DNA from 4 places in the Anabaena sp. 54 genome. Region 1 is predicted to be linked to each of the others. Evidence: predicted binding sites of a transcription regulator. Region 1 holds the regulator's gene; each other region holds the start of a gene.
What was found. The regulator NtcA, encoded in region 1, controls nitrogen genes in cyanobacteria. The targets are predictions, from matches to a motif close to TNTGTANNNNNNNNTACANA.

Region 1 (8,176 bases):
CGGAGTGGTGCTACTTTTTCGACGTGATGAATCATATCCAAAATGCCACCAACGGCTGAAGACGCTAAGGTGCGAATAGGTCCAGCAGAAATACCATTGACGCGAATATTATCGGGTCCGAGTTCCGCTGCCAAGTAGCGAACACTGGCTTCTAAACCAGCTTTAGCCACACCCATGACATTATAGTTAGGAATTGCTCGAACTGCTCCCAAATATGTAAGAGTAATAATACTTCCGCCTTCAGTCATTAAAGGTTTAGCTGCACCGCTTAACTGTACCAGTGAATAGGTGCTAACTTCCAGAGCCGTATTGAAACCAGAACGAGAAGTTTGACTAAAACCTCCGGTCAAATCTTCTTTTTTTGCAAAGGCTAAACAATGCACTAGAATATCTATTTTCCCCCATTCTTGCCGGATGGTTTCAAAAGTAGATTGAATTTGCTCGTCATTTTCAACATTGCAGGGCAGAAATAGGCTAGGACTGAGCGTTTCTACCAATTCAGAAACTTTTTTTTCCATTTTACCCTTGTCATCTGGCAAGTAGGTAATGCCCAAATTAGCCCCGGCTTTGTGTAGTTGTTGGGCAATTCCCCAAGCGATAGAACGGTTATTGGCAATACCTGTAACTAGGGCATTTTTTCCAGATAGATTGAGCATAGAAATTGCTAATTTAATTCATCATTAGGAGCATACTAGAATCTGAGCCTAGTTTGACTGCATCGGGCTAGGGATTTTCCAAAATGCTCCATAAGCAAGCAGTAAGCCCCAAAAAATCATGCCCATGTTTACAAAAATTCTCAAGAAATTGACAATTTTTAGAGGCAAAACTTTTGGAGTATAATTGGTGAAACTACTTATCAATAATTACTAGCTAAACGGAACAACAATTATGTATCATTATAAACGGAAGGCTAGGAATTCCGCGTTTAGGTATAGGAAAAAACAGCAAGGTTAATGGTGATTTATTGATTTTTCGGGTGTATTCTTAGGTAATTAGTTTTTGTTTTTCTGGCATTGGGTAGGGGAAGGGAGAAATGATAGTGACACAAGATAAAGCCCTAGCAAATGTTTTTCGTCAAATGGCGACCGGGGCTTTTCCTCCGGTAGTGGAAACATTTGAACGGAACAAGACGATCTTTTTTCCGGGAGATCCTGCTGAACGAGTTTATTTTCTTCTCAAGGGTGCTGTGAAACTCTCAAGGGTGTACGAGGCAGGAGAAGAAATAACGGTGGCTCTGCTGCGAGAAAATAGCGTCTTTGGTGTGCTGTCGTTGCTGACAGGCAATAAGTCTGATCGATTTTATCATGCAGTGGCATTTACTACTGTAGAATTGCTTTCAGCCCCAATTGAACAAGTTGAACAGGCACTGAAGGAAAACCCAGAGTTATCAATGTTAATGCTGCGAGGTCTTTCTTCGCGGATTTTGCAGACGGAGATGATGATTGAAACTCTTGCTCACCGTGATATGGGTTCAAGGTTAATTAGTTTCTTGTTGATTCTTTGTCGAGATTTTGGCGTTCCTTGCGCTGATGGTATTACCATTGATCTGAAGTTATCCCATCAGGCGATCGCTGAGGCAATTGGCTCTACTCGCGTTACAGTCACTAGACTGCTGGGAGATCTACGCGAGAAGAAAATGATTTCCATTCATAAAAAGAAGATTACTGTGCATAAACCTGTTGCTTTAAGTAAGCAATTTACTTAAAAGTTATGGGTAAATGGAGTTGGCACGGCTTCTATTTTTGAGGTAATGCGGTCTTAGGGTCTCCCTAAGTAGCGTCACTACCATAGAGATTAAACCGTTAATTTGGAGGAAAGTCCTAAAATTGTATAATTCCTACTTTTGCCTAACTCCATTTACTCACAGACAATGGTTGAACGTAGTAGGCTGTATCTGTCAGCATTGCGGTAGTTAAAAATGGCCACCGGGTACATCCTTATTGCAGCAATTCTTATTTTGGGAGGCGTAATTGCTACCGTTGGCGATCGCATCGGCACACGAGTTGGCAAAGCTCGTCTCTCACTTTTCAATTTACGTCCGAAAAAAACTGCTGTAATTGTGACTATTTTTACAGGCGGTCTAATTTCTGCATCAACTTTAGCAATTCTCTTTGCGGCTGATGGCGGATTGCGAAAGGGCGTATTTGAATTAGAGGATATTCAAAGAGATTTGGGGAACAAGCGGGAACAACTAAAAATCGCAGAAGCGCAAAAAAGTCAGGTTGAGAGTGAGTTAAATAAAGCCAAACAAGAACAAAGTCAAGCACAGGAAGAATTACAGAAAATTAATAAGTCATTACAGGCAGCAAATACTAAACAAAAGACCACACAAGCTCAACTCAATCGCACTCTTAATCAGCAAGCCAAAACCCAAGCCCGACTTAATGCAACTCAAAGCCATCTTGGTGGAATTGTGATTCAGTATCAACAGGCAAGAAGTGAATTACAAACTCTTTATAATCAGCGACAAACATTACAAACGGCAGTAGAAGAGTTAAAGGCGGAACGGAAAAGATTATACGCTGAAGCAAAACAGGCAATTGATGAAGCGAAGACGGTAATTGAAAAACGCGATCGCAAAATTGTTAAATTAGATAAACTTATTCAAAATCGTAACCTCGAAATTAAACAGCGGGAAGAAGTTATTATGACTAGAGAATCTCGCTTAAAAGAATTAGAGAAACAACAACAATTTTTAGAGCAGGAAGTAGCCAGACTAGAAAAATATTATCAGTCCTATCGTGACCTCCGCTTGGGTAAACTAGCCTTAGTAAAGGGCCAAGTAATAGCGGCAGGATTAATTACTGTAGACAAGCCTGATGCAGCACAGCAGGCAATTATCCAAATTCTTCAGGAAGCTAACCGCAATGCCAATATTCAATTAACTGAACCTGGTGCTATTCCGGCTAATAAAGAAATACTCCGTGTCACTAAAGATCAGGTTAAAGCACTAGTTGCACAAATTAAAGATGGTCGAGAATATGTAGTCCGAATTTTCTCCGCAGGTAACTATGTCAGAGGTGAAAAGCAAATAGAATTTTTTGCAGATGCAGCGAGAAATCAACTCGTATTTTCATCAGGGGAAGTGCTGGCTACTACTACAGCGGATTTAAAAAATATGACATCTGAACAAATGCGTCAACGCTTAGATTTACTAATTTCCGCTTCCCAGTTTCGCGCCCGCAATGCGGGAATTGTCGAAAGTGTCCAAATAGAAGGAACTTTTCCGCGCTTTGTTACCCAATTACAGCAAACGGAACAGGAAGTAGAAATCAAAGCTGTAGCCGCAGAAAATACTTATACTGTAGGTCCGCTAAGAGTCAAGTTAGTAGCCCTCTTGAATGGACAAATTCTTTTTAGTACGTGAAGAATTTAATTAAAGATTGAAAATTACTACAATCAATATTGGGCGCAGACCCTGCGCCCCTACGTAAATAATGACTAATACACAACCTGTAATTTTAGGATTTGATCCCGGTCGTGATAAATGCGGGATTGCGGTGATGGGATTGGATAGACAACTATTTTATCATCAAGTTGTTTTGGCAAATGAGGCGATCGCTAATATTGAAACACAACTGCAAAAATTCCCTGTATCCTTAATGGTGATGGGAGATCAAACAACGGCTAAAAAGTGGAAACAGCAACTTAATCAGGAATTAAGCAAACCCACCAATATCATTTTAGTTGATGAACGTTATTCCACTTTACAAGCACGCGATCGCTATTGGCAGATGTATCCACCCCAAGGCATCACTAAACTATTACCCAAGGGTTTGCGTCAACCCCCCCGGCCAATAGATGACATTGTGGCCATTCTCCTGATTGAACGATATCTTAACCGACTAACTGACAACTAATTTACAATTCAGCCCGAATTGTAAAAGCATAATCCCCTCCAGGTTCTAACTGATAGTCCTGTTGTTCTAAAAACCGCCCTAGAGGTTCTTTGATTAAAGCACGACCCTGGGAAGGCTTCACAGAAAGTTCTCCCCGACGGAAATGCCACTGGAAATGCCACTGAAAATTACCGGCGCTAACTTCACCTTCAAGAAAGCCTTGTTGCCAAGATTGGCGGGTAACTCTCACATGAGCAGTAGTTTCTGGCAGACGTTTAGCACTCACGCTTGTTTGATGTCACGTATGGGATAAAAGCCAATTATTTATGTAGGCTACTTATTCTATGTACCAAAAATAGCTTAATTCTACAAACTAATCAAAACAAGATAAGTTAATAAAGTCCAGTTTCGTAACTGCTCTTTTGTTGTCAATTTACAATAAACGCAAGATAATAATGCAATTATTACATAAAACTATTTGTGAAGAGTGTGCTTTTTATATCAAATCAGAATGCACTCACCCTGATGAGTTGGCAATTAATTGTGCTACTGTCACTTTTTGTAATTCATTCACTCCAGCAGTAGAAATTGATAGTCCTTGTGTGTCTTTTGGTAATTTAGTAATGATGATATGTTATTCTCTTGATGTCTTAATACCTGGATTTTAGGGAGGCTGTTTCCATTGATTATTCTATGTACTCATAATGATGGTGGTGTGGGAAAAACTACCCTTGCTGTTCATGTTTCTGGTGTTCTTATTAACAGACAAGATAGTACACTTCTAGTTGATTGTGATGATCAGGCAGATTTTTGGCAGTTTTACATTGATCGCAATCCAGAAAAATTAAAAGATTGGGAAAGATATGAAAATACATTTGGGACTATGAAGGTTTAGAACATTTATACGATTACTTTGTTGATTTATTAGATGGATAATGTTGGGAGATGAATTATGTCTAGAGAAGATAAAGTAACTACTCAAAGTAAAATTTTTTTGTTGATAATGCCATTCAAAATGGCATAAAAGAAGTAGAAGAAGAAAAACAAGAAACTCAAAACTTAGATATAGAATTAAGATATACCAACTCTGAGTTAGAAAAGATAGGGAAGCTAACTAGAATACTAAGGTTAGGAAAAGAACTATTCCTAGAATCAGTAATTAGTTACGTACATTTTCTTTTCTCTGAGCATAAAGAAAGTATCCAAAAAATAATTGATGAAGAATCAAAAAATTATCAAGCCGAGTTAAAACAAATTACTCCCATAGAAAATATGTCTAGAAAAGACCGTGATAGATTTTCAGGGAAAATTAGGCTATCACCTGAAACATCAGACAAAATAGAACAGTTAGATATGAAAGATAGAATAAATGAATGTTTGTTTGTTGGTATAAATTTACTTTATAAACAATTAGTTGGAGAATTTAAAACTGTTAATCAGGAAAAATAAAAATGGATTTCTTAGAAATTGATGCGTTAGTAAGCGGCATTATTTATTCTAGCGAAACAGCAAAACAAGATTTAGGTAGACGTTTTGCTGCTTATCTGGGATTAACACCAGGAAAATCTGGAAGTGATGGAGGAATAGATGGTTATGCCGAACTAAATAATGATATGATTTATTTTCAATCTAAATTATCCCAAAATATCTTAGATGCCTCTTATTCAGCAGAATTGATTGGTAATATGATAATTCATGAAGCTAATATTGGCATAATGTTAGCTGGTGTTGGTTATACAGACGGATTTCGTTCTCGTTTAAATAAAGCTATTCAAAGTAAGCAGATTAATACACAGCTAAAGATTCATTTATTAAGCCTTGAGGATGTATTTGGAGAAACGGAGATATTTATAAAGGCTACTCAAGATTTACCTTTATTGAGGAATTTGAGTAATGGTGCATGGGCTAAATACAAGTAGTATTATTTGGCGTTGCTGAATTGAGGTATGAAATTCCCAAATTGAACCTTTAAAACTCAAACCTCAGTGCGTCTTTGCGCCTTTGCGTGAGACTAAAATTCATACCCTTAATCAGCAACGCCTATTATTTTAATATGTTTATCTAGATGTAGATATCAATATCTTCCTTTGCATCTTTGATCCTTTGTGCCTTTGCGCGAAATAAATCCATGCAATTATCACTCATTAAATATCCCATCTTGGGAATAATCAATTTGTTATTATTAAGTATTAATATTCAACCAGTATTTTCCAATTCTCCCCCTACTCTAATACTGGCACAAGCCACAAATAGTAAAGCGGCTACAGATTCTTTAAATCAAGGGTTACAAGCGATTCAATTGGGAAAAATAGAAGCAGCAATTACCGCTTTTCGTCAAGCTATTAAACTAGATCCTAAATTAGCAGCAGCGCATTATAACTTGGGTTTAGCACTGCGACAATCGGGAAAATTACAACCTGCGGCAGATGCTTTTTATCAAGCTACCCAAGCTGATTCTCAATTTGCTTTAGCTTTTGCAAATTTAGGTGGGGCGCTATTAGAAGGAAATAATTTAAAATTGGCGCAAGATTATTTAAATCAGGCTTTGAAGTTAAATCCAAATCTGGGTTTTGCCCATTATAACATGGGGTTGCTGAAGGAACAGGAGAAAAATTGGGCAAGTGCGATCGCTTCTTTTAAAAAAGCTAGAAACTATAGTCAAAATGCTCCCGAACCAGCATATCATTTAGGTATCTGTTATTTGCAACAAGGGAAAACTGAACAAGCAAAAGCAGCTTTTAATCAAGCAATTCAAATAAATCCCAAATATGCGGAAGCACACTATAATCTTGGCTCAATTTTGTTTAATCAAGGTCAATTAAATGAAGCTTTAGCAGCTTTCAGAAAATCAGCCGCAGCTAATTCTACTTATGCTAACGCTTATTATGGTGCAGGATTAGTTTTTATGCAGTTGAAACAATACAAGGAAGCTGTACAAGTCTTCCAATATGCTCAAGATTTATATAATATTCAAGGTAATTTACAGTGGGTGAAAAATTCCCAGGAGTTATTACAACAATTGAAAAACTTAAATAAGTAGGTAGGGACGTTATCGGGAACGTCTCTACTCTTTCATCAGGTACTAATCCAATATTTTCTCAGCTTTTGGACAGATGAATAAATCTAGAGAAATAAGTAGAAGTTAATTAAATAAGTAACGGAGTAGAGACATGACTAAAACTAAAACTCAAGAACCTATTAGCAATTTAGAGTATGATTTTATCAGCGTCCTGCATACTAAAGCCGTAGCAGTTCAAGCTTATGAAAATTATATCAAAGATGCCAAGGAAGCTAATTCTCAACCCTGTGTAGAACTTTTCCAAAAATTACGGCAATCGGAAATTGAACAGGCGCACGAAATTCGTCATCATCTCCAAGAAGTGATGCAGAAAGGCAAGATGTAATTAATGCTGGGGGCAGGTTTAAGAGATTAATGACTTAAACCCACCCCTAACAATTAACGAATATACTCTTTCAATACGCTATTGCGATTAGGATGGCGTAATTTACGGAGTGCTTTAGCTTCGATTTGGCGAATGCGTTCGCGGGTAACGTTGAAAATCTGACCGATTTCTTCCAGAGTTTTCATGCGCCCATCATCTAAACCATAGCGAAGTCGGAGAACGTCTCTTTCCCGAGGACTGAGACTATCAAGGACTTTTTCTAGGTCTTCCCGCAGCAAGTTCTTAGAAACTTGATCTTCTGGAGTTTCACCATCAGATTCAATGAAATCACCTAAACGAGAATCTTCTTCTTTACCGATAGGTGTTTCTAAAGAAATTGGTAACTGGGCAGATTTGGCAATAAACCGCAGTTTCTCGATGGTCATTTCCATACGAGTTGCAATTTCTTCTTCTGTGGGTTTGCGTCCCATTTCTTGGGAGAGGAGTTTGGTGGTTTTCTTAATCCGAGAAATGGTTTCGTAGAGATGAACCGGTAAACGGATAGTGCGGGACTGATCAGCGATCGCTCTTGTAATTGCTTGACGTATCCACCATGTAGCGTAGGTAGAAAACTTATAGCCTTTTTCGTGATCAAACTTTTCAGCCGCACGAATCAAACCCAAACTACCTTCTTGAATCAAGTCTTGGAAGGACAAGCCCCGATTCATGTATTTTTTGGCAATGGAAACTACAAGTCTCAAGTTCGACTGTACCATCTTGTCTTTCGCTCTCCGTCCCACGTGCAGACGGTAACGAAAGGTTGGTAATGGCAATGATACTTCTGCTGCCCATTCGCTGTCTCTAGGATCGCGTTCTAGGCGTTCACAAAGCCTTTCCCGCGCCCGTTCTAATTCCAGTAACTCAGCGATTTTCCGCGCTAGTTCAATTTCTTCG
Region 2 (8,176 bases), on a different contig from region 1:
TCTAAAAATACAGCGGTTCGCTACAAAGACACCCTGATTAATATTGTTGATACCCCTGGACACGCAGACTTCGGCGGAGAAGTAGAACGGGTACTCGGCATGGTGGACGGTTGTATTCTGATTGTTGATGCCAACGAAGGTCCAATGCCCCAAACCCGCTTTGTGTTGAAAAAGGCTTTGGAAAAAGGTTTGCGTCCTATCGTTGTTATTAACAAGATTGACCGGGGACAAGCTGACCCCCATGTTGCTGTTGATAAGGTGTTGGATCTGTTCTTAGAATTAGGTGCAGATGAAGACCAATGCGACTTTAAATATCTATTTGCTTCCGGTATGGCTGGTTTCGCTAAGGAAAGCTTAGAAGCAGAATCAGTAGATATGCAGCCCCTATTTAATGCCATTCTTCGCCACGTACCTGCACCTGTGGGAGATCCTAACAAGCCTCTGCAATTGCAAGTGACTACCCTAGATTATTCTGAATATTTAGGACGGATTATCATTGGTAAAATCCATAATGGAACTATCCGCGCTGGACAACAAGCTGCTTTGGTAGTAGAAGATGGCAGCATTGTCAAGGGCAAAGTTACCAAGTTGATGGGATTTGAAGGTTTAAAACGGATAGAAATGGAGGAAGCTACCGCAGGTTATATTGTGGCTGTAGCTGGTTTTGCTGATGCTTATATTGGTGAAACTATTACAGATCCTAATGAACCTCTGGCTCTACCCTTAATTAAGGTGGATGAACCAACTTTACAAATGACCTTCTGGGTGAATGATTCGCCCTTTGCTGGTCAAGAAGGTAAACTGGTAACATCTCGGCAAATCCGCGATCGCCTATACCGCGAATTAGAAACCAACGTAGCTTTGCGCGTTGAAGACACCGACTCTCCCGATAAATTCCTGGTTTCTGGTCGGGGTGAATTACACCTGGGTATCTTAATCGAAACCATGCGTCGTGAAGGTTTTGAGTTCCAAGTATCCCAACCTCAAGTAATTTACCGCACAGTTAATGGTCAACCTTGCGAACCTTTTGAACTTCTAGCTTTAGACGTTCCCGCCGATGCAGTTGGTAGCTGTATTGAACGCTTAGGACAACGGAAAGCGGAAATGCAAGATATGCAGCCAGGTGGAGGCGATCGCACCCAACTAGAGTTTATTGTGGCAGCCCGTGGTTTAATTGGTTTCCGGGGTGAATTCATGCGGATGACTCGCGGTGAAGGGATCATGAACCACAGTTTCCTTGATTATCGCCCCCTTTGCGGTGATATTGAAGCCCGGAATAAGGGTGTTCTTATCTCTTTTGAAGAAGGTGTTTCTACTGCTTACGCGATGAAGAATTGTGAAGATAGAGGTGCATTCTTTATCAGTGAAGGAACAAAAGTTTACAAAGGTATGATTATTGGTGAACATAATCGTCCCCAAGATTTGGAATTGAACGTTTGTAAAACTAAGCAGTTAACCAACCACCGCTCATCTGGTGGTGAAGAACTGACTCAGTTACAAACACCCGTAGACATGAATTTAGAACGAGCTTTGGAATACATTGCTCAAGATGAATTGGTGGAAGTTACACCTGAATCTATCCGTCTTCGCAAGATGTCTAAGAAATTGGTGAAACGCTAATATCTGTAGGGGTGGGGTTTCCCCACCCTAATTAAATTGGCATTGCTGATTAAGGGTATGAATTTTAGTCTCACGCAAAGGCGCAAAGACGCAAAGGCAAGATTTTTAAAGGTTCAATTTGGAAATTTCATACCTCGATTCAGCAACGCCTTAAATTCATTCACAAGAATGATACAATCTTTGTTAGAGGGTTGTATTTTTTTATATATAATTAGATTGGATTAAGCGACAGCGCAACAAGGATTTTAATAATTAAGTTTAATAATGTTGGGTTTCCTTTGTCAACCCAACCTACATTTTCTTAAACTAAAAGTATTGTGTTGAGTAGAATTGATGAGCAAAACAACTATTAGTTAATTTTTTTTGTTCTCCATTATTGATTGTAGTCAAAAATTTGGGAATGCTTGAAAATAGGGATGAAATAACCTCTAGGGGTTGTGCAAATTTACATATCAAGCAGTTATTAGGCTAATAATCACAATGGCAAATTCAAACAATAAATTATTTACTCCTCGAAATGATGGAAATTATGTAAATACAAAAGAACAACAACGCCTACAAGCATTATTGAACCTGGGTTTGCAACAATCAGAAATGATTCCAGTATTTGAAGAAGCTGCTCAAACTGCTGCTCACTTTCTAGAAGTGGAAATTTCTATTTTAGGATTTATTGATCAAAAATTTCATTGGTTCAAATCGGCGGTGGGCTTATCTCGGTTAGGATTAATGAATGATTTAGCTTCTAAACGCCAACTTTTACGTCGGGAGTCATTTTGTTCTCAGGTAGTAGAAACTTTAGCCGAGTTACATCATGGACAAATTTCTATTCAAGGTTCGGTGGAGTCAGGATACCGTTATATAGTATCTTTGCCATTAAAGTTTGCGACTTCTTCAGCAAGTAGTTAAGGAAGTTTCGTAACTTACTAAATATGAATTTAAACGATTACTTGATTACACTGATGTTTTTGAGAGCTTTTGTCTTTGTTTAGGTAAATTTCTGATGAAAAAAGGTTGTCATCAAAAATCCAAAATTCAGCCAGTAATACTTTTGAGTCATTACTTTTATCTTTTATACGATTCAATGAATTTCATGAGAATTTATCCTGCGATCGCATTTCATGAACACAAAAATCTACCCCCGTTAACGTTGGGGGTGTCAATGCCTTATTTACCCAATGATTCGAGTTTTAATAGCCATAATCTTGTCCAAAAAAACACCGTATTGAGCAAGGTGTGGCTTCAAGATGTTATCAGCAAATGTTTGTTCAGTTGGTCCTTCTGCAAATAAATAGAGTCGTATCATTAGTGTGGACCTCCACCAATGATATTTTTTTCCCAAATTTCTCCTAAACTATATTCTTCTAACCAAGTTTCTAATTCTTGAGGATTTAACCGCTTAAATTGCGATTCCTTACCTACTCTATCTACCGTAATTACATCTTCAGGATTAAAGTTATCTAAAAAAGAACTAGATTGGGTACTGATGAGAATTTGTGTATGATAGGAGGCCTTACCAAACATCGCAGCTACAACATTGAGCGCGTAGGGATGAAGACCCAGTTCCGGTTCATCAACAATTATTAGTTCTGGGAGGTCTTCTTCTGGCTGCAAAAGCAACGTAGTCAGGCAGATAGCACGTAATGTACCGTCCGAAAATTGGTGTGGACCAAATACTTGATCTGAGTCTTTTCCCTGCCAGTTGAGAATAACATTATTCGCTCTAGGCTCAAGAACAAAATCATCGAAAAATGGGGCAATTAAACGGATCGTTTTAATAATACGCTGATAGGCTGTATTATGATATTCACGAAATCTCAGAAGTAATGCGGCTAGATTTCCAGCATCAGACACCAGCGAGCGGTTGTCATCAATATAACAGGATTGACGAACTCGCGCGGTAGATGACGTATCGTGAAAGTGGTAAACACAACAGCCATTGAGCAAATGTTTGATAGCGTTGGCAATTGTTGGCGTACCTTCTTGTGCTGCTTTGTTGATTTTTGTTTCCTGATGTCCTGCACCTAACGAGTAAGTGGTTGAAGGTTGAGGTAGGTGTAAGCCGTTTCGCGTCGCTGTTTCTTCAGCAAATATCAAAGTATCACCTGCCGCATGACCTAGACACATGGTATAGATAATATCCAAACTCCCATTGTCAATCTTGAACTCTAGTTGTGCCTCGATTTGCGGTGTTATCTTAGGTCCAAAGTGCAATAAGGATTGAGCGTAACCGGATATGCCGATATATTGTTGAAGTCGCCCGGCCATCATCTCATTCAGCATCTTAAAAAAGGAAATGAGATTACTTTTACCTGCTCCATTAGCTCCAATCAATATGTTTAAGGGACGCAACTCAAGATCCATTGTCTTAATGGACTTGAAGCCCTTGATAATTACTCGTTGTAGCATAATCAACAATCAGTATTTATACAAAATGATTATATATGTAGATGATGTACAGGGATTAAAAAAAAGGTGCGTTAGGCTAAAGCCATAACACACCCCAATTAAACTAAATTGCAAATACAACTAAGGATACAAGCCCCGATCATTCAAAGCTTGCGCGACTCTACCTACACCCAAAGTATAAGCAGCTAACCGCAGATTTACCCCCCGTGCTTGCGACTCATGAATCACCTTGCGGTAAGCCTGAACCATCAAATGTTCCATTTCCCGGTTGACTCGTTCTTCGTCCCAGAATAGGTAGGAAAGACCTTGTACCCATTCTAAATAACTGACCACCACACCCCCAGCATTGGCTAAAATATCCGGTAACACGGTGACACCTTGGGCTTCTAGAACGCGGTTAGCTTCCAAAGTCACTGGACCATTAGCCGCTTCTGCGACAAATTGGGCTTTGATTTGATGGACATTTTCTGCGGTAATTTGGTTTTCCAAAGCGGCAGGAATCAGGACATCGCAAGGTAAAGTTAATAAGTCTGCATTACTAATGGGTGTTCCTTGGGGAAATCCCACCACACTGCGATGGTTGGCCGCAGCGTAGGCTTTGACAGCGGAAATATCAAGACCATTTTCGGCAAAGATACCCCCACTAGCACTGGAAACAGCGATAATTTTTGCTCCTTCTTGGTGTAGCAATTCGGCGGCTGCCCCACCTACATTACCGAAGCCTTGAATTGCTACCCTGACTCCTACCAGGGATTTACCGTGATCGGCGATCGCTTCACGAACAATAATCATCACACCGCGTCCAGTCGCCATTTCTCGTCCCAGGGAACCACCAATAGATAAGGGTTTACCTGTAACTACTCCGGGGACAGAATGACCAACATTGACAGAATAAGTATCCATCATCCATGCCATTTCCCGCGCTGATGTTCCCATGTCTGGTGCGGGTATATCTACGGATGGTCCAATGTCTTTAATTAATTCACTAATATAACGACGACTAATCCGTTCTAATTCCCCCACACTGAACTTTTTGGGGTCTATGGGAATTCCGCCTTTGCCACCACCGTAGGGAATGCCTAACAATGCACATTTCCAAGTCATGAGCATGGCTAGGGCGGATACTTCTCGTAATGTCACTGCTTCATGGTAGCGAATACCACCTTTATAGGGTCCTAAAATATCCGAATGTTGTACCCGATGTCCAGCAAAAACCCGCACTTCCCCATTATCCATTCTTATGGGAATGGAAACTGTGACAACTTTTCGAGGGTGACTGAGTATTTCTACGATACCTTGATCTAATTTTAATTCTTTAGCAGCCCATTCTAAATAGCTACAGGCTTGATCATAAGGACAAATATGCGCTGGAGAATGATTTTCTATAAGTGGGAGAGACGTTGTCACCATAATACCTACTCCTCATCACCGTATGTTTGTGAACCGGACTGATATGGTTAGCTTACCCTCTTTTTTGAAAAAGATGTCAATTTTGTAGTTTCTGTTACAATTTTATTTTGATTTGTATGCAGTAAGACGCTTGGGCAGATAAACTATAAAAATATCGGCGTTGCTGATTAAGGGTATGAATTTTAGTCTCACGCAAAGGCGCAAAGACGCACTGAGGTTTGAGTTTTAAAGATTCAATTTGGGAATTTCATACCTCAATATGGCTGATACGCCACGCAGGCTATCAGCAACGCCAAATTTTGATGACTTGGTTGGGTGACGCAGAAGCTTTTCCCCAACCTATATTAATTAAATGAATGTTTCAGGTGTAAAACTCCCGTGTAAGCCATAGGGAATATGATGTTTGAGGTGTAGTTTTGCAATTTCACCTTTTTCCAAATTTACAGCATCTAAAATTACCACATCTGAACGATGATGTTCTGCATCATAAACTAAGGCTATTAGCCAGCCATCATCTTCTGTTTGGGAATTTGGACGAGGAATAAAAATTGGTTCACCGATAAAACCTGCTGGTGCAGCACTCCATAATTGTCTTTGTTGTAACTCTAAATCAAGTTTGAAAATTGCTTGTAGGGGAGCATTTCCCGTTGATTTATGAGCCGCAGCCGTGTATAGATAACGATAGGATTTACCGACATGATGAGGGTGCATTGTGGGAAATTCACAAGATCGATCATCTATTAAATGATTTTCGACTGTATTGGTTGGTAAATTCAGATTAAACCGCCAAAGTTTGCCAGGAGAATTGGCATCAAAATCTGTTTCTCGATAATCGCTATTGGGTTCAACTTCTGGTAATGATTCATAGCAAATAGAATCAATGATAATTTCATTACCCACTTCAAAAGCATTAACATGATGGAAAATAAAACCTGCCTGAGTTTCTAAAACTTTGATTTTTTTAGTTGGGTTTTGGCGAGGAATAATGATGATTTTTGTAGGTTGATTTTTTTGGACTTTAATACATTGGGCGGCGCTAGATATTCCCAAAGCAAAAGGTATGGGGTTAAAACTAACAGGATTTTGGAAGAAAATACAGTAATTTTCTGTAATCACAAAATCATGAATGAAGCAAAAACCAGCAACGCTATGATTTTGTTTATTGGTGATTTCTCCGTCGGTATTTAACTCAAATATGTTAATTGTAGTTGATAGTCCTGGTGTAATAGCGAAATTAACTAATGTACCATTTGCATCAATTCGCGGGTGGGCGCTAAAGGCTTCCCCTTTAGATAAAACACCGTTAAAGTATTCATTTCCTAATGTTTCTAGAGTGTGCGGATTAAGTAAATAGGGTTCAGATGCTTCCCATAGTGCTAATAGTTTTTTACCCCAATAAATTACATTAGTATTAGCAATATGTTTGATTTTGAAATCAAAGATATTAGCTAACCAGCCGCCCAGTTTTTGTGTACCAAAAACACCACGATAAAGAATTTTACCCGCTTTTTTTTCTGCTAAATAACCTGCTGTGGTAACAAAGCGGTTACGAAAATGGGCGCGGCCATTGGTAAATGTAATGCGGCTAATCATGCCATCACCGTCAAAGGGATGATGTAATTTTTGCCCATTAATATCTAGTAAACCAGGTCCATTTCTAAATAATGTTCCTTGCAATTCTGGTGGTATTTCTCCTTCTATATCATCAATCCAGTAATCAAATTCCTGGTGAAGAGATTCATATCCTCCTTGCCAATCTTTGAGAGTGTAGGATTTTTGGAGATTTTGCTGATCTTGAGGTTCTAATATTTGCATTTTTTCTTGGCTATGGTAAGTTTTTTCAGAAAACCAGGGATGTAAATATAGAGATAAATCTAATTGTCTTCGAGATTTTTATCTATTAAATAAGTACATCATTATCAATTCTATCATCTGGTAGCAATTTAACAAAAAATATGGGTATCAGAGAAGTACAGCTAGTGAGAATGATTAATAACCACAGGGAGTCAAATTGATATTCTGTGATTCCTAACCATTTCATCATGATTGATCCTAATGCGTAGGAAACTGTTCCTGCTACATTAAATACAGACATGATTAACGCAAAAAATGTGGCTTCTATGCCGGGAGGGCAAAGCTTTGTTGATAATACTAATATGGGCATGAATACAATTTGCCCAATCACAGTAATAATCAAACTATCACCTAAGCTAAACCAATGATCATCTATGCCTAACATTCTGTTGGTGTGCGTTACTAATAATAAATTCGTCATTCCTAAAGCTGTGGATAGGAAAATACCCGCAGTAATCATAGTTCTAAAGGGAATGTGCTTAAAGTAACGTTGGAAAGCCCAAACTCCAATTAGGGAAGCAAAACTCGTCACTAACCGAATTCGTCCTAAAAATTCTGGTTGAAAGTGGAGTTCATTAGTTGTGAAATAGAAGAATGCTGATTCGGTTTTTGGTGTAGCGTGCCAAATAAATATAAATAATGTGGGCAACCAAATTGTTTTTTGAGTAATTGCTTGGCGGATTTTTAGTAGTTGATCTTTTGTGTTGTTGCTTTTTTTGTGATCTTTATTAATAGGTTTTTCAGTAATTAACCAAGCTACAGATGAAATAATTAAAGGAAATAATGCTGTTATTAAAAATACTATACGGGTGGTAAAATATTCTAAAAGTAACCCGCTAAGGTAAGCTGTACATAAGGCACCAATAGCTGAACTACCCCAACAAAG
Region 3 (8,176 bases), on a different contig from region 1:
TATGAATAATATATCTGATAAACAGCATCTAGGATAAAACTAAGAGCATATTATAATTGTGCGATAGCGAAGCGCTGCTGCAAGCAGTTCGCTTTTTCGACTTAAGCTCAAATCCCTACCACATCTCGTTCCTAGTCTCTGACTAGGAATGCAGTTGATGAGGCTCTGCCTCTCATATCATTGAAGGCAGAGCCTTCTAGAATTCATTCCCAGTCAGAGACTGGGAATGAGATGATCTGGGTTCTTTGCGGGGTAGATATTTTACGTTAAGTTGACACCAATGAAGCTCTTGCTTTACCCCTACACATCTGGGTTCTTTGTCATTTGGCAAAAGTTTAAATCTCACAAGTACATAGTATAACTCTTAACTGGGAACAGTTTCAACTGTCTGGACATCCTCAATTTTCCAAATCTGACAAAGAAAAATGCACCTATTTTGAGACACAATCAGCCAAAACCTGGCACTTCTTTGTGATGAAAATCCGTGAAACTCTTATTAATAAATGGTTTTAGCTTTATTTAGCAAGCCCTAATTAAGTAGGTGAACAGAAAAATTTAAAGGTATGTGAAGAAAAGTAAAATCACTCAAAACTCTCTTCCTGTTCCCTGTTCCCTGTTCCCTGTTCCCTGTTCCCTGTTCCCTTGCCCCAACGACAATTTTTAACGCCCACCTACTTAACAATTGTCCAGAAACTATCCTAGCTAGTCCACGTCACCATACATATTACATATTATTGGCAATCCTATCATGAGTCGTTCTATCCATTGGCAATCTAGCACCGCTGCACTCATGGCTATAGCCATTACAACAGGTACAGCCATCCCCATGCTATCATTTAACCCTGTTTTTGCCCAAGGATTTAATCTCAATCAATCGCGGACAATTAGTATCCCCGCTAATGTCACTTTACCTGTTACCTACGAAAAAGAGAAGGTTATCGTCAAACCGGGTGAAACATTGGCTCTAACTCTGAAAATAGCTGACAATGTTACTGATAAAAACAGAAATATTTTAATTCCTGCTAATACTGAAGTTATTGGAGAATTACAACCAGTAAGATTAAATGGGGCACCTACTAATAATAACCGGCAAGGTGTCCGCTTTGTAGCCAGGGAATTAGTATTTCCCTCTGGACAACGACAACAGATTTATGCTAACTCTAAAACCATCACCCAAACAGAAACAATTACCAAAGGATCAAGCACTGGACAAATATTAACAGATGCGGCTATTGGTGCGGGTGCTGCTACTCTGATTTCTTTGGTGACTGGTAACAAGAAAATTGAAGTTTTAGAACCCGTAGGTGGTGCAGCAGCGGGGGCTTTAGCTAGTGTACTATTGCGAAAACCAAAAGCTGATGTTTTTGTGTTAAGACCAGAACAAGATTTAGATATTACCCTGACTTCAAATTTAGTCATAACTCGTCAATAAACTTATAGCGGTATGCACTGGAATGAAATACATCATAGTCCCCTCCTCGCTTGCGGGGAGGGTTTGGGGGCGGGGTTCTTGTACTTCATAACACCACAAAGTGCTGTAATAGTTTTGAAGTTGTGAATTTCATAATATAAATAAATTTTAGTCTCACGCAAAGGCGCGAAGACGCACTGAGGTTTGAGTTTTAAAGGTTCAATTTGGGAATTTCATACCTCACATTGGTGTCAACTTAACGTAAAACCTCTATCCCGCAAAGAACTCAAGTCATCTCATTCCCAGTCAGAGACTGGGAATGAATTCTAGAAGGCTCTGCCTTCAATAATATTAGAGGCAGAGCCTCATCAACTGCATTCCTAGTCAGAGACTAGGAACGAGATGTGGTAGGGATTTGAGCTTAAGTTGACACCAATGCATACCTCAATATGGCTACGCTACGCAGGCTATCAGCAACGCCTGAAATTTTTAAGTCTATTTATTTATTCCCTATTTTAGCCAACAGATTGCAACCAAATTATAAATGTAGTTCCTGGGGTATTTGGTAATGTGATAATTGAGTTAATGGCTGGACTAAAAACCTCGATGTTTCCCTGCATTTCTACTATTAACTGTTTAGCAATGGCAATTCCTAAGCCAGTTCCCGGAATTTCTGTTTTTGCCTGTACACCCCGGTAATGTCTTTCTCCTAGATGTTCTAAGTCCTCTGGAGGAATACCTGGACCTGTATCACTAATAGCAATACCTTGTAAATTTCCTTTTTGTTGCCCACATTGTACTAAGATTTTACCTCCAGGTGGTGTATATTTTAAAGCGTTATCAAGGATATTACTCAAAACTTCTCCTAAGGCTTTTTCATTCACCCTCGCTAGGGGTAGGTGAGGAGAAATTTCTGTGATTAATTGTAGATTTCGTTCTTGAGCGATCGCTTGGGCAGATATTAATAAAGGTGCTAATAAATCTACTAAGAAACGATTAGTTAATTGTTCCCCTGTTCCGGGCAATAATAACGCAGGTTTAGCTGCTTTTTGGACATTTGCGTTAATAACTACTTTTGATTCTGGTAGAGGTAAAGGTTCTGAATCTGCTGTATTTAAATCAATTACTTGATCAAATTGTTTTAATAGTTCTTGTAAGCGATCGCTCTCCCGGACTATACTGGTGGCTACTTCCCGATTAGGATCAACCGGGAGCATCCGCTTAAATAGTAATTTCCCAAAGGTGCGGATAGCAGTTAAGGGGTTACGAAATTGATGTAAAAGATTATCTAATAAATCCCGTTGTCTCTCTTGGAGAATTTGTTCCTGCTGGAGTTGATGTTGTAACCATGACTGGCGCTGGTCTAAAATGCAAGCGATCGCTAAAGTCTTAGCAATGCGTTCAATTTCCCGTTCCTCTCGTTCATTCCATTCCCTATCTTCTCTCGCCGTCACCAATAACCCCATCATCACGCCTTCATGAATCAAAGGTAAAACAATTTGGTTATGACTCAGCCAGTATTCATCTTGTGCATCGTGTAAATTTTGTTTTCCTGTTGCTGCCGATTCCGCTGATTCATGGGAGGATATTGGAGTCGGTTTTAACAATCTCATTTGCTGATTGGGTAATGCTAAAACATTAGCTAACCTTACAGGATGACCTTCCCCCACATCACTATATTCATCACTAGGATTTAATGCTATAGTCTCTGGATACACCATTACTGGAATTAGTCGTGCCTCTGCTGTAGATTTTTCTACTAGTTCTTGTGTCAAATAAACAACGCTAAAGCCCGCTCCCATCCCTTGGGTTAGCAGAGCCATTTGCTCTCGACATAGAGCAAGAAAATCAGAACTGGCAGACATTAGCATGAGTTCAGGAATCTAGGAGGAAGAATAAGTCACCAAGTCAGAAGAAGAAGGAAAGAAGGAATTGGTAGGGGTTTAGCTTATGCCTTACCCCTATAGCTTTCGACCTAATTTTCGCATTTTATTCAAGTACATAACGTTACTAAGGCTTCTAGCTATCTAGTTTAGTCTGGTAATGGATGATTGGTAGGGAAACAATAGCTGAAAAGTCAGCAATTTTTTTAATTTTTAAGTCTTCATTTTTGACAGTTTTACCCTAGTTGTATCAAAACATTAAAAACTATTGATCTTTTAAGATAGAACTTATATAATGACGACGGATTTTGTAGCCATAACTACAGTCTATAGCTTGAAACAGGAGGACAATAGGTTGGCAAGGAGACGCAAGCGGAAGAGTCGTCGTAGGCAGGAAGGACGGCGCATACTTGAGCATATCCCTCAGTACAGCATTGAAAGTGGCGAAGATAAACCTGTGACAGCAGCAAGAAAGTTCATTCAAGCTGAAGGTATCACGCCACCTGCGCTGCTACTAGTAAAACGCAATGAACATACAACAGACCGATATTTCTGGGCGGAAAAAGGTCTGTTTGGCGCTCAATACGTAGAAGAGAATCATTTCTTGTTCCCTAGTCTCAGGATTTTAGAATCACCAACAGCACCACAAACTGTGTCTGTTGCTGTGGCTAGTAACTAAACAACAAATGACTATCATATCTTGTAAATGTGACTTCTGACTCTGTGAATAATTAACTGGCAATTATGACTGGTTTGTTCAAAAATTCCATTTCTTTTAATTTTTTGGTTGAATTTGCCAGTAGAGTTTAAATACATTCTCTCAAGTCATGGGATAATTAATTCCTCATTAATCTGTAATAGATTAGATGAATCAGTTTGTTATCAGCTTATACAAAAGAGAATAGCGACAGAGCCAAGGTCATCCAAAAAATGAAGTATGAATTATTTATTTATGCTCTCACTAATTTGGACTACTATCAAGCTCTGTCCGCCAATTTAAATTTTTCCTCATGACATACCAAGCATCAGGAAGATTTCCCTACTGCTGATTTACTCAAAACTTGAGTCAGAAGCCTACATAATGCTAGTTTTCACCCCCAACAATTAATCAAGTGTCAAGTGTCTTTAGCTGTAATGCCCTTTGTAACTCAGCCAGTTCATCTCTATGGGCAGTTACAGTGATTGTACTTGAGAAGTTTTGCCCACTTGGGATATTTTCCATCTTGAGTGACACCTTCTCAAGTCTTCCAGATTTTTTCCAGTACAATAATCCACTTAAAGGCGAAAACAGGATTATTAATAGAAAAAATTGGCCAAAATCGGGCAAAAGCATTGATAGAACCAACGCCAAACAACCCAAACCTACGGCTGCTAATATAGTCAAAAATATAGCTAGAAACCAGCTAGGGCTAACCAATCCTTCAAAAGTGACTTGATTTTTAGCAGTATCTACCGCTGAAACTCGATAAGCACGAGAGCGAAAATACTCCTTTAATGCAGCCATTAATGTATTTTCATCCTGTTCTGAAGTCAATTGCATCATTTCTGTACGATCCTTGGTCGAAGCGCGTATAAAGAAAAATAATCCAACTGATAACAGAAAAGTTAAGAGGAACGTAGATTGAGAAACAGTAGAATTCATAACTAATTTTACGTCTGAAATTTTCAGTAGACTTAACCCATTATCAATTATTCTGGAAATAGGTAACAGCTAACAAACAACAAACGGAAGTTGTTCTTAATTTTTAAGTTTTAATTTTTATATGACGCAAAACTCCGAAACACCATCATCTAACCTCCGGGCTATAGCCCAACAATTTCGCCTAGCAGGTTGGATTAGTTTATGGATTCAGTTGGTATTAGGTGTAATTTCTGGAATAATTGTCTTGTTATTTGGCATTTTTAGTCAAAAAGCAGGTAGCCCCAGTAACAATCCAGGAACGGGCTTTGGCGTGTTTTTAGCAATTTGTGGCATACTTCTGTTGGGTGCTGGTATTTACTTAGCTTATCGCTACACTAGAATTGGCAAGAAATTAGAATCCCCTAATCCCACTAATCGCCCTCGTAAGGTGGAAACTGTGCAGGTATTACGTTTAGGTCTATGGATAAATTTAGGGGGAATATTAGTCACTTTATTGGGAGCGCAAGCGATCGTTGGTACACTAGTAGCTAGGTCTATATCTCCTCAAGCAGTAACTACTCAATTATTTGACCCAACTCGGATTATTAGCGGTTTAGATATGCTCATAGTCCAGGCAAATACAAATACTGTATCAGCGCATTTTGCAGGTTTATTAGCATCTTTGTGGTTAATGAATCGGATTAATAAACCATAATTGACAGTGGTTGTGGTATCCTAATCTTTGAAAACAGGTAATTCTAAAATAAATCCTGGTAAAACATTTTCTCCCGATAAACTTGTCGGTAATGATACTATTTCTACAGACTGATTTTGACGGTAAATTTCTACTTGTTGATTTTGAGGATCAATTAACCAACCTAAACGTAAACCACTATTAAAATACTCCTGCATTTTCTCCTGTAATTGACTCAAAGAATCTGTACGAGAACGCAATTCTATGACAAAATCAGGACAAATTTTAGCAAATTTCTCTTTTTCTTGAATGCTTAAAGAATCCCAACGTTCATTAGCAATCCAAGCCACATCAGGAGAACGTTTACCACCATTAGGTAGAGTAAAAACAGTGGAAGAACTAAATACTTTTCCGAGTTTAGTTTGACGATTCCAAATCACAACATCTGCATTAAACTCTGATTCTCTATTACCACTAATTGCACCAACTGGAGGCATAATTATTAATTCTCCTTTAGCTGTTTGTTCAAGTTTCCAATCTTCATTGATTTGACATAGTTGATAAAATTGATCATCACTTAACTCTACATTTTTGATATTTAAAATAACTGATTGAGTTGTCATCATTGCTGAAAACTCCTTAACGCTTAGGTAATGGAGAAGAGTATCTGAACTAATTATCAACTATATTTGGTAAATTTACCACTGATCATAATTAAACGCAGATAAACGCAGATAAACGCAGATGAGAAAGGTGGCATTAGTATATAGGGTTTAGCATTGTTAAGCCCTTACGATTAATTATCTCAATCAAGTATAATTGACAAAACTTAACGAAATTCACCAATGCTGGATATTAAACAAATTAGAGAAAATCCCCAATTAGTACAAGAAAAGTTGAATACTCGTAGTGGTAAATACGAGATTCAGCCTATCTTAGATTTGAGTCAACAACAACGGGAATTGGAAGTAAAACGCAATGAACTCCAAGCCCGGAGTAATGAAATTGGTAAACTGGTGGGACACAAGGTAAAATCTGGTGTTAATCCTCAAGATGCAGAAATTCTGGCTTTAAAGGATGAAGGAAACAGCCTCAAAATCACATTAAGCGGATTAGAACCCCAGGAAAAAGAGTTAAAAGCGCAAATTCATCAATTACTCTTAGCACTTCCTAACCTTCCCAGTGATTCTACCCCCATTGGTACAAGTGAAGATGATAACCAAGAAGTGAAAACATGGGGAGATGAATATAAACCCGAAAATCCCAACATTGTCCCCCATTGGGAAATCGGCGAAAAGTTGGGAATTTTGAACTTTGAAAGAGCGGTAAAAATTGCCCAAACTCGGTTTGTGAGTTTGATAGGTGCGGGTGCAGGTTTAGAAAGAGCATTAATTCAGTTTATGCTTTCTAAACATATTGAAAATGGCTATATAGAAGTTAGTCCACCGTTATTAGTAAATACAGATTCTTTAACGGGAACTGGACAATTACCCAAGTTTGCAGAGGATAGTTTTAAATGTGCAGAAGATGATTTATGGTTAATTCCCACCGCAGAAGTTCCGGTAACTAATTTGTATCGAGGGGACATTATCAACGGGGAAGAATTACCAATTTATCATACTGCATATACGCCATGTTTTCGGCGGGAAGCGGGAAGTTATGGACGGGATATGCGGGGTTTAATTCGGTTACATCAATTCAATAAAGTTGAGTTGGTGAAGTTAGTAAAACCGGAAAATTCTTTTGATGAATTGGAGACGTTGCTAGTCAGTGCAGAGAGTATTTTACAGGCTTTGAAATTGCCTTATCGGGTGATTAATTTATGTACTGCTGATTTAGGTTTTTCTGCAACAAAAACTTATGATTTAGAGGTGTGGTTGCCTTCTGCTGGGAAGTATCGAGAGATTTCTAGTTGTTCTAATTGTGTTGATTTTCAAGCGAGAAGGGCGGATATTCGGTTTAAGGAAACTGGTAAGAAAGGAACGCAGTTTGTACATACTTTAAATGGTTCTGGTTTGGCTGTGGGTAGGACTATGGCGGCGATTTTGGAGAATTATCAGCAAGCTGACGGGACGATTAAAGTACCGGACGTTTTGCAGGTTTATTTGGGTAGGGAGGTTTTGTGATTTAGGGGTTTTGTAGAGGCGTTTGGGGTGCGTCTCTACATGGGTTTTGATAAAGCATATTTTTAGAATATATTATAAGTTGATACCCTAGCAGTATACTAACTTTAGTAAAGTAACTGTAAATTTTATTCTGAGCATAAGCTTATGCAAAAACAGTATATCTACTCAATACTCGGTCTTTTCGTTGGTGCTTTTATTAATGTCATTTTTAACCTAATTGCCGCTGCTATTCAGCAACGCACTATTGGTGAAAAGTTTAATAATCAGACGATTTGGTGGATGGCTATATTTGCAACTTTAGGCTTGTTAGTTGGATATTGGTTAAGCCTCAAATCAGAAAGTTCTAATAAAGCGAAGCATCAAGGTGGAATTAGAGGCAGACGCATGAAAAGTAAGAAAGGTCGTTTTCGTGCAGAGGAAAGCACTGGTCAAGGTATTGAT
Region 4 (8,176 bases), on a different contig from region 1:
CTGTCTGCCTTCCTGTCTGCCTTCCTGTCTGCCTTCCTGTCTGCCTTCCTGTATCCCTTCCTGCTTTGCTTCTTGATATACCCGTGTTTGCTTAATATCACTCACTAAAAACATTGCTTCTATCTCCTGACGGCTTAATTGTGAAAATTTGGACAATAAAACAGTCTCCAACAACTCTATAATACCTTGTTTTTCTCTGTCATTATCAATCTCCGTCTTAGTTCTTGCCATAAGGGTTTTAACTAATTCCAGTGCTTGTGCTTCCTTACTAACAATTAACTCAATTAACCCCATACCAATTGAACCCGGTGGTAATTCATCTAAATAAATTCGTTTAATTCTCCCACTATTAATCAGTTCTTGTTGATAAGCAGTCAATTCTCCCACATCTAAACTCCGTTTCGGAAATAAAGCTACGGCTTGCCAATCTTGTACAGGTTTGAATTGATTGAGATAAATGTTGATTTCGGCGATTAATTCCCAGTAAAAATCTGGTTTTTGTTGAAATTGCACTTCCACAAAATAGATGGGTTTCTTCACACTATCTGCTGTGAAAATTCCATCAAATCGAAATGCTTTTTCTTTCACTTCCACAGAAGTAAATTTATAATCTGTGGCATTTTCTGTAGGTTCTCCCAGGATTTCAAATAATAGGGTGTGGAAAGTGAGGAAGATTTGGTAGAATATCGTGTCTGTGTGCATTATTCCTGATTTTAATATTTCTTATATTACAAAAAAAAGGGAACAGGGAACAGGGAACGGGGGAAAGAGGGAATATTTTGCCATAATATTCAAAATATGGCTCATTTCTTATACATGGCAAGCTTTATGAGATTTTTTGTTCAGATTTTGCATATTATGTACTGGCGTTGCTGATTAAGGGTATGAATTTTAGTCTCACGCAAAGGCGCAATCACGCTTCGTGATCTCGAAGAGTAGACGCACTGAGGTTTGAGTTTTAAAGGTTCAATTTGGGAATTTCATACCTCAATATGGCTACGCCTATGTACTCAAGAGCCTAAAAAACTAAAGTTTCAGAGTTTAGATCTTCAGTCAAAAAAGAGATGTTTTTACAAGATGCGTAGCAGGAAAAAAACAGTATCATTATTTCAATCTCATGTTTTTAAACATGAGTTTTTTCTGTTCCCTGTTTCCTGTTCCCTGTTAAGAGTTCCCTGCCCTCACAGACAACTTTTATGGCTTACGCTACGCTATCAGCAAACCGTAAGATACAAGATAACGTCTTGGTATTTTGGCTATGAAGACAAATATGATTTTTTTATTTCCCTAGTTCTGGAATTTATATGGGAAATAATTATCTTGATAAATAAAAGCTTTATATATGGGCGCACACTTCCCTTACTTTAACATAAGTATAGCAAAAACTCGGAACACTGTCAAGCCCCCTAGCTGAAATCACCAAAAATCGTTTGATTATTGATAAAATTCTCATTATTATTGAGAATAGACCCCCAATAATTGAGAAAGTCCTTTTTTACTAGAATCCTATACAAATAACTTATAATTCAATCACAAAATTCGCAATTTCTCTGATTAATCTGGTCATTTATCAATACCAAGTCACCAAAGTGATCACTTCTGAAAACTTAGCCAAGGTCATGGTCATATTCCTTTGCCGATTGAGTGCATACCTCTATAAATATCATGTATAATCAAGATGCCCCCCTGGGGGATTTTCAGTTATGATATTGTGAAATAAGTAAAGTTTAGTAACAAATATTAAAAACTTTGATTAATCATACATTCTCTGCCTACACAGCTACTAACCCCACTGTAGATATCAATCACAGCCTGAAAAATCATCATTTACCAAATTTTCTATCTTCCCGACAAAATTGGTTAATATTTTTAGCATCAGTATTCTTAGTATCAGTACCAGTGTTCATAGAAGCTCCATTGGTGCGATCTTCTCCCATTCTTAGTGTATTAATGACAAGCTTTTGGGTATGGATCAGTATGAGATTAATGTCACGTCCCCAAACCTACCTGTGGGGAGATTTACTCTTTGGCTTTAGCTGGACTTGGTTAACAGGAGCGATTTATTGGGGTTGGTTAAGATATGAACCAATCTGGCATATACCAATAGAAGCATTAGGATTACCTTTTGCTGTGTGGTGTTTAGCGAAAAATTGGGGTAAGGTTGGCAATTGGTTTTACCTCGGTTCTTTACTAGGAACGGTTTTAACCGATATTTATTTTTATTTGGTGGATTTAATGCCTTATTGGCGACAAATTATGAGAACAGATCCATCAGGTGCTTCACAAATCTTACAAAATGCCCTAGCACAAGTCCAAACCCCTTGGGGAGAAGGCTGGGCAGTCATTCTTGCCCTGATGCTGATGACAGTAGGAACAGTCTCTTTACTCCATAAGCAATCCCATTGGTATGCCTTTGGGGGGGCGGTTTTGAGTACAATTCTAGTAGACAGTCTCTTCTTGTTAGCAGCAGTCCTGGCGTGAAATTCCCATCAATTCAGGTAAACACCGAAAAATGGGCGCAAAGGTGCTATGAGGTCAGATTTTTGGCAAAAGTCAAATCAAACCAAATAGTCGTAAATATTATGGATATTGATACGCTGTATATTAGTTTTTGATGACTGTTGTGCAAGCTCTCAAGCTTAAACCATGAAGAAGCTAGGATCAAGTTAGAAAAGAAACTGCTCTAACACCCTTAAACTTCCGGCTTATGCCCTACAGTTCATAGCTTTTGGCTGCAAAATTTTATTATTCCTGGAAAAAAAGAGGTAAAAATCGTGAAAGGATTGGTGCGTTTATTTACTGTGTTTACATTGTTGCTAGGTTGCTGGGGAATACTGGGAACTACCCAGACAGCCCAAGCTGTTAGTTTCAATAGCTTTCTGGGAAATCAAGTTCCAGTTTTAGCGATCGCTCGTCAAAATAGAGCAGATCAGAAGCTAGGAACAGAGTTTGGTAAGAAAATTGATTTGAACAATACCAATATCGCTGCTTTCCAACAATATCCAGGACTGTATCCTACATTGGCGAAAAAGATCATCGCTAATGCTCCCTACGAAAAAGTAGAAGATGTATTAAATCTACCAGGATTGAGCGATCGCCAAAAAGAACGTTTGCAAGCTAACTTGGATAATTTCACCGTGACAGAATTGGAGCCTAACTTCAACGAAGGCGACGATCGCATTAACAACGGTATCTACAGATAACTAAGGATTGGGGATTGGGGACTGGGGACTGGGGACTGGGAATTGAAAACATATTCCCAATTACCCATACCCTAAGTTGAGATTTTAAATTTTGGGCTGTAAATCCCAAAAATCATCCAAATCACAAAAATCATAGTTAGCCCTTGTTCCCTATTCCTGGCTGTAAATCCCAAAAATCATCCAAATCACAAAAATCATAGTTATACCTTGCCCGATATAAATATTCCTAACCAATTCGATGTTTTAGTAGTCGGTGCCGGTGCAGCAGGACTATATACAGCCCTATGTCTACCCACATCCTTACGAGTCGGCTTAATTACTAAAGAAACAGTCTCACTCTCTGCCAGTGATTGGGCGCAAGGTGGCATAGCCGCAGCTGTAGCCCCAGAAGATTCGCCAAAACTGCATATTGAAGACACATTAAAAGCAGGGGCTGGTTTATGTGATATCGCCGCTGTCAAATTCCTAGCCGAACAAGCCCCCAGTTGTATTCAGTCCCTGGTTGACCTGGGCGTAGCTTTTGATCGTCATGACAGTAACTTAGCTTTAACCCTAGAAGCAGCCCATTCTCGTCCTCGCGTGCTTCATGCAGCCGATACTACTGGTAGAGAAGTTACCACCACCCTGACAGATCAAGTCCTGCGTCGTGAGAATATCAAAGTCATTCAGCAAGCCTTGGCTTTGAGTTTATGGATAGAACCCCAAACCGGTCAATGTTTGGGAACTAGCCTATTTTATCAAGGGAAAATTACTTGGATTAGAGCCGGGGCTGTCATTTTAGCTACTGGTGGCGGTGGTCAAGTATTTGCCCAAACCACTAACCCAGCAGTGAGTACAGGTGATGGTGTAGCTATTGCATGGCGGGCGGGTGCAATTCTCCGTGATTTAGAATTTGTGCAGTTTCACCCCACAGCCTTGAGTAAACCGGGGCGTTTTCTGATTAGTGAGGCTGTGCGTGGAGAAGGGGCGCATTTGGTGGATGACACCGGGCGACGTTTTGCCTTTGATTACCACCCAGCAGGGGAACTAGCACCCCGTGATGTGGTGAGTCGGGCTATTTTCAGTCATTTACAAAAAACGGCTGCTGATATGGCTACAGCGAATGTCTGGTTAGATATGCGCCCCATTCCCGCTGACAAAATTCGCCATCGTTTCCCGAATATCATTAATGTTTGTCAACATTGGGGCATTGATGTCTTTACTCAACCCATTCCTGTGTCACCTGCTGCCCATTATTGGATGGGTGGTATTCTCACAGATGTCATGAATGCCACGAATATTCCCGGTTTATACGCCATTGGAGAAACTGCCAGTACGGGAGTACATGGTGCTAATCGTTTAGCCAGTAATTCGTTGTTGGAATGTATTGTCTTTGGGGCGCAAATGGCTAATGTTGACTATGAAAAATTGCAACTGGGAAAACAGGAATCTGCTAATATTATTGAAACTGAAAGTTTGGCAGTTAACCCATCTCTAATTGAGTGGGAAAATCAACAAAGACAATTAGCAGAAATTCGCCAAAATTTACCCCGTGTAGTTTGGCAAAGTGCAGGTATTTGTCGAGAAAAATTAAGTTTAGAAAATGCCATTTCTCAAGTTGCATCTTGGCAAGAAGACTTTGCTGCTTTACCTTTAAGTCAATTATTATTGAGTTTAAAACCGACACAATCAGTTAATTTTCAACAGCCACAAATTGAAAAGGAATTACGGCTTTGGGCAGAAACTCGTAATTTATTAGATATTGCCGAATTAATTCTGAAAAGTGCTGTTTTTAGAACCGAAAGTCGGGGTGGACATTACCGTTTAGATTACCCTCAAACTGATCCTAATTGGCAAGTGCATACTCTTGTCCAAAATCAGGAATGGTGGATAGGTAATAGGTGATATTATCTCCGGTTAAACACCTTTTACCCTGATAATTGCCAAGTTTTACTGGCGACAGCACAACCCGACGCTCATGTTGGGTTTCATGCTTCAACCCAACCTACAGAAAATGGACAAGGTATTGTTAAGTAGCAAAGATTTTTTATCCTTTATAAACCAAAATTCCGCACCTCATTTTGATGTTATGGCTGTAAATTTAATTCCAAGAAAGTCTTAGAATTTGTATTAATTTCTAAAGTATTTGGTTGGGCTAGTTTACCATCAATAAGTACATTATAAGTGCTTACATTTAAATCTTCTAAATAGTAAATTCCAGCACTGTTAGTTACTGAAGTAACTCGTTTTTCTGGATGACTACGAGAAACAAATTCTACACTAACTCCTGTTATCGCTTTCCCTTCTTTATCTATCACTCTTCCCGTCACAACATAAGCTGGAATCAGAGGTATTAAAACAGTCGTATAACTTCCAGGAGAAACTTTAACTGCATAGGCTGGTTGGATAGCTTTCCAACCAAGGGGAAAACCCGCTGGATCTATATCCAAACGATAATTACCTGGTGGAAGCTCAAATAATGCCCCTTTGCTGACATTTTTTGGACGAGAGACACCTAGTTTATTCAAAGGTTGATTATTAATTAAGAATAGTGATTCTATATCTTCAGTATAAAAATCTTCTCCATGATCATGACGACCATTATTATTTTTATCCAGAAATGGTTGAAGTAAGATTCCCCCTTGAGTGCGTAACTTTTCTAATTTTGTCTCGTCACCGCTGAAATTCATACTAGGTTGTAATAACAAACTGGTAAATAAATTGAGACTTAAAGAAGAACTATTATTACTGACTGCACTATAAGTTAATCTTAATCCTAAACCAGGAACTAGAGTTGTAGAAGCAGATGTGATGATACCATGACCTTGAGAACCATTACCATAGCCAAATTCTAAGTCTAATAAACTCCTACCATCTTTACTTTTCCAAGGAGTTCGATAAATCAAATTCAGGCTGCCTAAATAGTTTTTATCATCGGTATCATATTTTAGGCTAATTGCATTGCCTGTAGAGCCAAAAAGCCGACTGCCAGAAAGATTATAGATTAATTCAGAAGAAATATTTTGGTTATATTTACGAATGCCAATCAAAAAAGGATCTAAACTAGCATTCAAAGCACCATTAATACCATTTTTATAATCATAGCTCAAACTCAAAAAAACTGGTTGTAAGTTGAAGTTAAACCCGGTTTCTAAGCGATTATTTGTTCCACTAGAATACAAATTAGAAAATAAACTAACTTTTCGGTTTAAAGCCCAAAATAAATTGGCATTATAAGATTTTTCATCACCGCCAAAACCTAAGCTAAAATTATTAGTTCTGTAGCTAATATCTGCGTTAAAACTAATTTTATTACCAGTTAATGCCCCAAGTTTAAAGGTTAGAGGAGAATTTACTGGTTGATACAATATTTCGCTGTATGGTTGAGTAGAACCATCATAAACTACCCCAGTACCTAAAGTAATTTCATTAGAAAGTCCAAAATAATAAGTAGCTCCACCTTGAAAATCACCAAGATTCCCGAAAAAGCTTTGATTTGTGCGATTTCTTTGTGTACCTGCGCTGATAACAAAAGCTGATTTTCCTTTATTGATTTGACCTTGTAAATTGCGATAATTTAGAGGAATTTCTTCTGGTTTACCACTCAAATTTCCTCCTGGATAAAGCAGAAGTTTATAATTCTGACTTTCTGCATTCCCTGTCAAAGAATTACTAGCTGTCACCACATTTTCAAAGCGGTATTTTGCTGAATTATCTACAAGTTGCTCCCCAACTATCAAATTACTATTTTGGGTAACTAATTGTACTAAAGTTCCAGGAGCAGCTTTTCCCGTTATGGTTCGTAAAACTTCATTAGTATTAAGTTTGTCTAGAGGATTAACACCTCCATAGGAAAAACTAGAATTATTTGCTGGCGTGTAGCCTAAACGTTGAATTATTGTAGTGCCAAAATACTCACCTTGATTGCGATCAAATCGTCCCCAAAAAGGTGCTTGAGTGCCGATAAGATAGTCTGTATAAGGACTAGGATGAAAATATTGCAGTTCGTTTATTTGCCAGTTGCTGCCTACATTACTATTAATTTGTTGAATTCTTGAAAATAAGCTTCCCCCAACAACACTTCCTAATGTTTTAAATTCTGAGTTGTAATTTAAATTATTATTACTAAAATTTGTTCCCTGAGTTTGACTCAAATTTGTTCGTTGAGAAATACCAGTCAAGCTCAAAAAAGGAGGATTGATTTGAGGTAAGCCTGCTAAGATGACTGGTTGTTCTTTTTCTTGGTATTGTTTATCATTAACATTTTTTGTTAACCATGATGGATTGAAAACAAGAGCATATTCTGCTATACTAAATTCAGCAGGAATATTTAAAATATTTTTAATCTGTTCTACAGAAATAGCTTGACCGATATCAGGGTCATTAACTAATAGACTTGGATCAAACTTGATGATTAAACCAACAGAACGTAATTCTAATTGACCATCATCTTTTTTGGTGACGTTGAATTTTAAGGCTTTAATGACATCAGCAAAAGGAACTAGCCAGTTGTTAAAATCAATGGCTTCTTTGCCATTCTCTAAACCCTTGACTGTGGTGGAAGGAATTACATTATTCCCACCGACATTAATTCCCAGCGGGAGAATCGTAAATTTTCCTGATAATGGTATTTTACTAGCAGCAGGAGCTTGATTAGGTTCTAAAACAGTAGAATTGTCAGTTAAATATAGATTGTTAAAGTCCTGAGCATTCACTGGTGGGTACCTGATGAAAATTGTCATCACCCCACCGATCATACTAGAGTTTGCTACAATTAAGCTTACCAATTTAAGCCCTGCACAGTTGATAGGTAGAAATTTCATCTTGATGGAATAGTCACTGGTAAACTAAAAGGTACTTTTGTAGGATTTCGAGGATCTCCCCAAAACAATTCTCCTGTAAGCTGATAATTTCCTGCTGGAATTAACGTTTTTGTTTGGTCTTTTTCAATAGTGATGGGAACATTTCTTGTTCCTTCTGCAATAATAGTAATC

Region 2: the regulator NtcA is predicted to act here: its motif matches at 5,518-5,537, upstream of HEQ36_RS12270 (Glu/Leu/Phe/Val dehydrogenase).
Region 3: the regulator NtcA is predicted to act here: its motif matches at 3,602-3,621, upstream of HEQ36_RS04905 (DUF3155 domain-containing protein).
Region 4: the regulator NtcA is predicted to act here: its motif matches at 1,728-1,747, upstream of HEQ36_RS07075 (DUF3120 domain-containing protein).

Annotation. Positions count from the first base shown of each region.
Region 1 covers NZ_JAAVWA010000020.1:85,261-93,436, reverse strand. Annotated here, with positions in the region: gene fabI (enoyl-ACP reductase FabI) at 1-656, opposite strand, end outside; gene ntcA (global nitrogen regulator NtcA) at 1,034-1,705, shown strand; gene HEQ36_RS17470 (DUF3084 domain-containing protein) at 1,919-3,367, shown strand; gene HEQ36_RS17465 (pre-16S rRNA-processing nuclease YqgF) at 3,438-3,860, shown strand; gene HEQ36_RS17460 (DUF3146 family protein) at 3,862-4,125, opposite strand; partial or broken gene HEQ36_RS26035 (AAA family ATPase) at 4,522-4,641, shown strand; gene HEQ36_RS17445 (hypothetical protein) at 5,112-5,288, shown strand; gene HEQ36_RS17440 (restriction endonuclease) at 5,291-5,758, shown strand; gene HEQ36_RS17435 (lipopolysaccharide assembly protein LapB) at 5,968-6,879, shown strand; gene HEQ36_RS17430 (hypothetical protein) at 7,010-7,243, shown strand; gene rpoD (RNA polymerase sigma factor RpoD) at 7,297-8,176, opposite strand, start outside.
Region 2 covers NZ_JAAVWA010000010.1:96,079-104,254, forward strand. Annotated here, with positions in the region: gene typA (translational GTPase TypA) at 1-1,620, shown strand, start outside; partial or broken gene HEQ36_RS12255 (histidine kinase) at 2,101-2,415, shown strand; gene HEQ36_RS12260 (hypothetical protein) at 2,789-2,923, opposite strand; gene HEQ36_RS12265 (AAA family ATPase) at 2,923-4,026, opposite strand; gene HEQ36_RS12270 (Glu/Leu/Phe/Val dehydrogenase) at 4,147-5,436, opposite strand; gene HEQ36_RS12275 (carotenoid oxygenase family protein) at 5,785-7,251, opposite strand; gene HEQ36_RS12280 (folate/biopterin family MFS transporter) at 7,337-8,176, opposite strand, start outside.
Region 3 covers NZ_JAAVWA010000003.1:76,015-84,190, forward strand. Annotated here, with positions in the region: gene HEQ36_RS04895 (conjugal transfer protein TrbI) at 749-1,432, shown strand; gene HEQ36_RS04900 (sensor histidine kinase KdpD) at 1,927-3,282, opposite strand; gene HEQ36_RS04905 (DUF3155 domain-containing protein) at 3,650-3,973, shown strand; gene HEQ36_RS04910 (cofactor assembly of complex C subunit B) at 4,403-4,936, opposite strand; gene HEQ36_RS04915 (DUF3611 family protein) at 5,058-5,630, shown strand; gene HEQ36_RS04920 (Uma2 family endonuclease) at 5,651-6,235, opposite strand; gene serS (serine--tRNA ligase) at 6,455-7,735, shown strand; gene HEQ36_RS04930 (hypothetical protein) at 7,880-8,176, shown strand, end outside.
Region 4 covers NZ_JAAVWA010000004.1:195,419-203,594, forward strand. Annotated here, with positions in the region: gene HEQ36_RS07070 (Rpn family recombination-promoting nuclease/putative transposase) at 1-702, opposite strand, end outside; gene HEQ36_RS07075 (DUF3120 domain-containing protein) at 1,750-2,481, shown strand; gene psbU (photosystem II complex extrinsic protein PsbU) at 2,775-3,203, shown strand; gene nadB (L-aspartate oxidase) at 3,411-5,087, shown strand; gene HEQ36_RS07090 (carboxypeptidase-like regulatory domain-containing protein) at 5,270-7,897, opposite strand; gene HEQ36_RS07095 (hypothetical protein) at 8,002-8,176, opposite strand, start outside.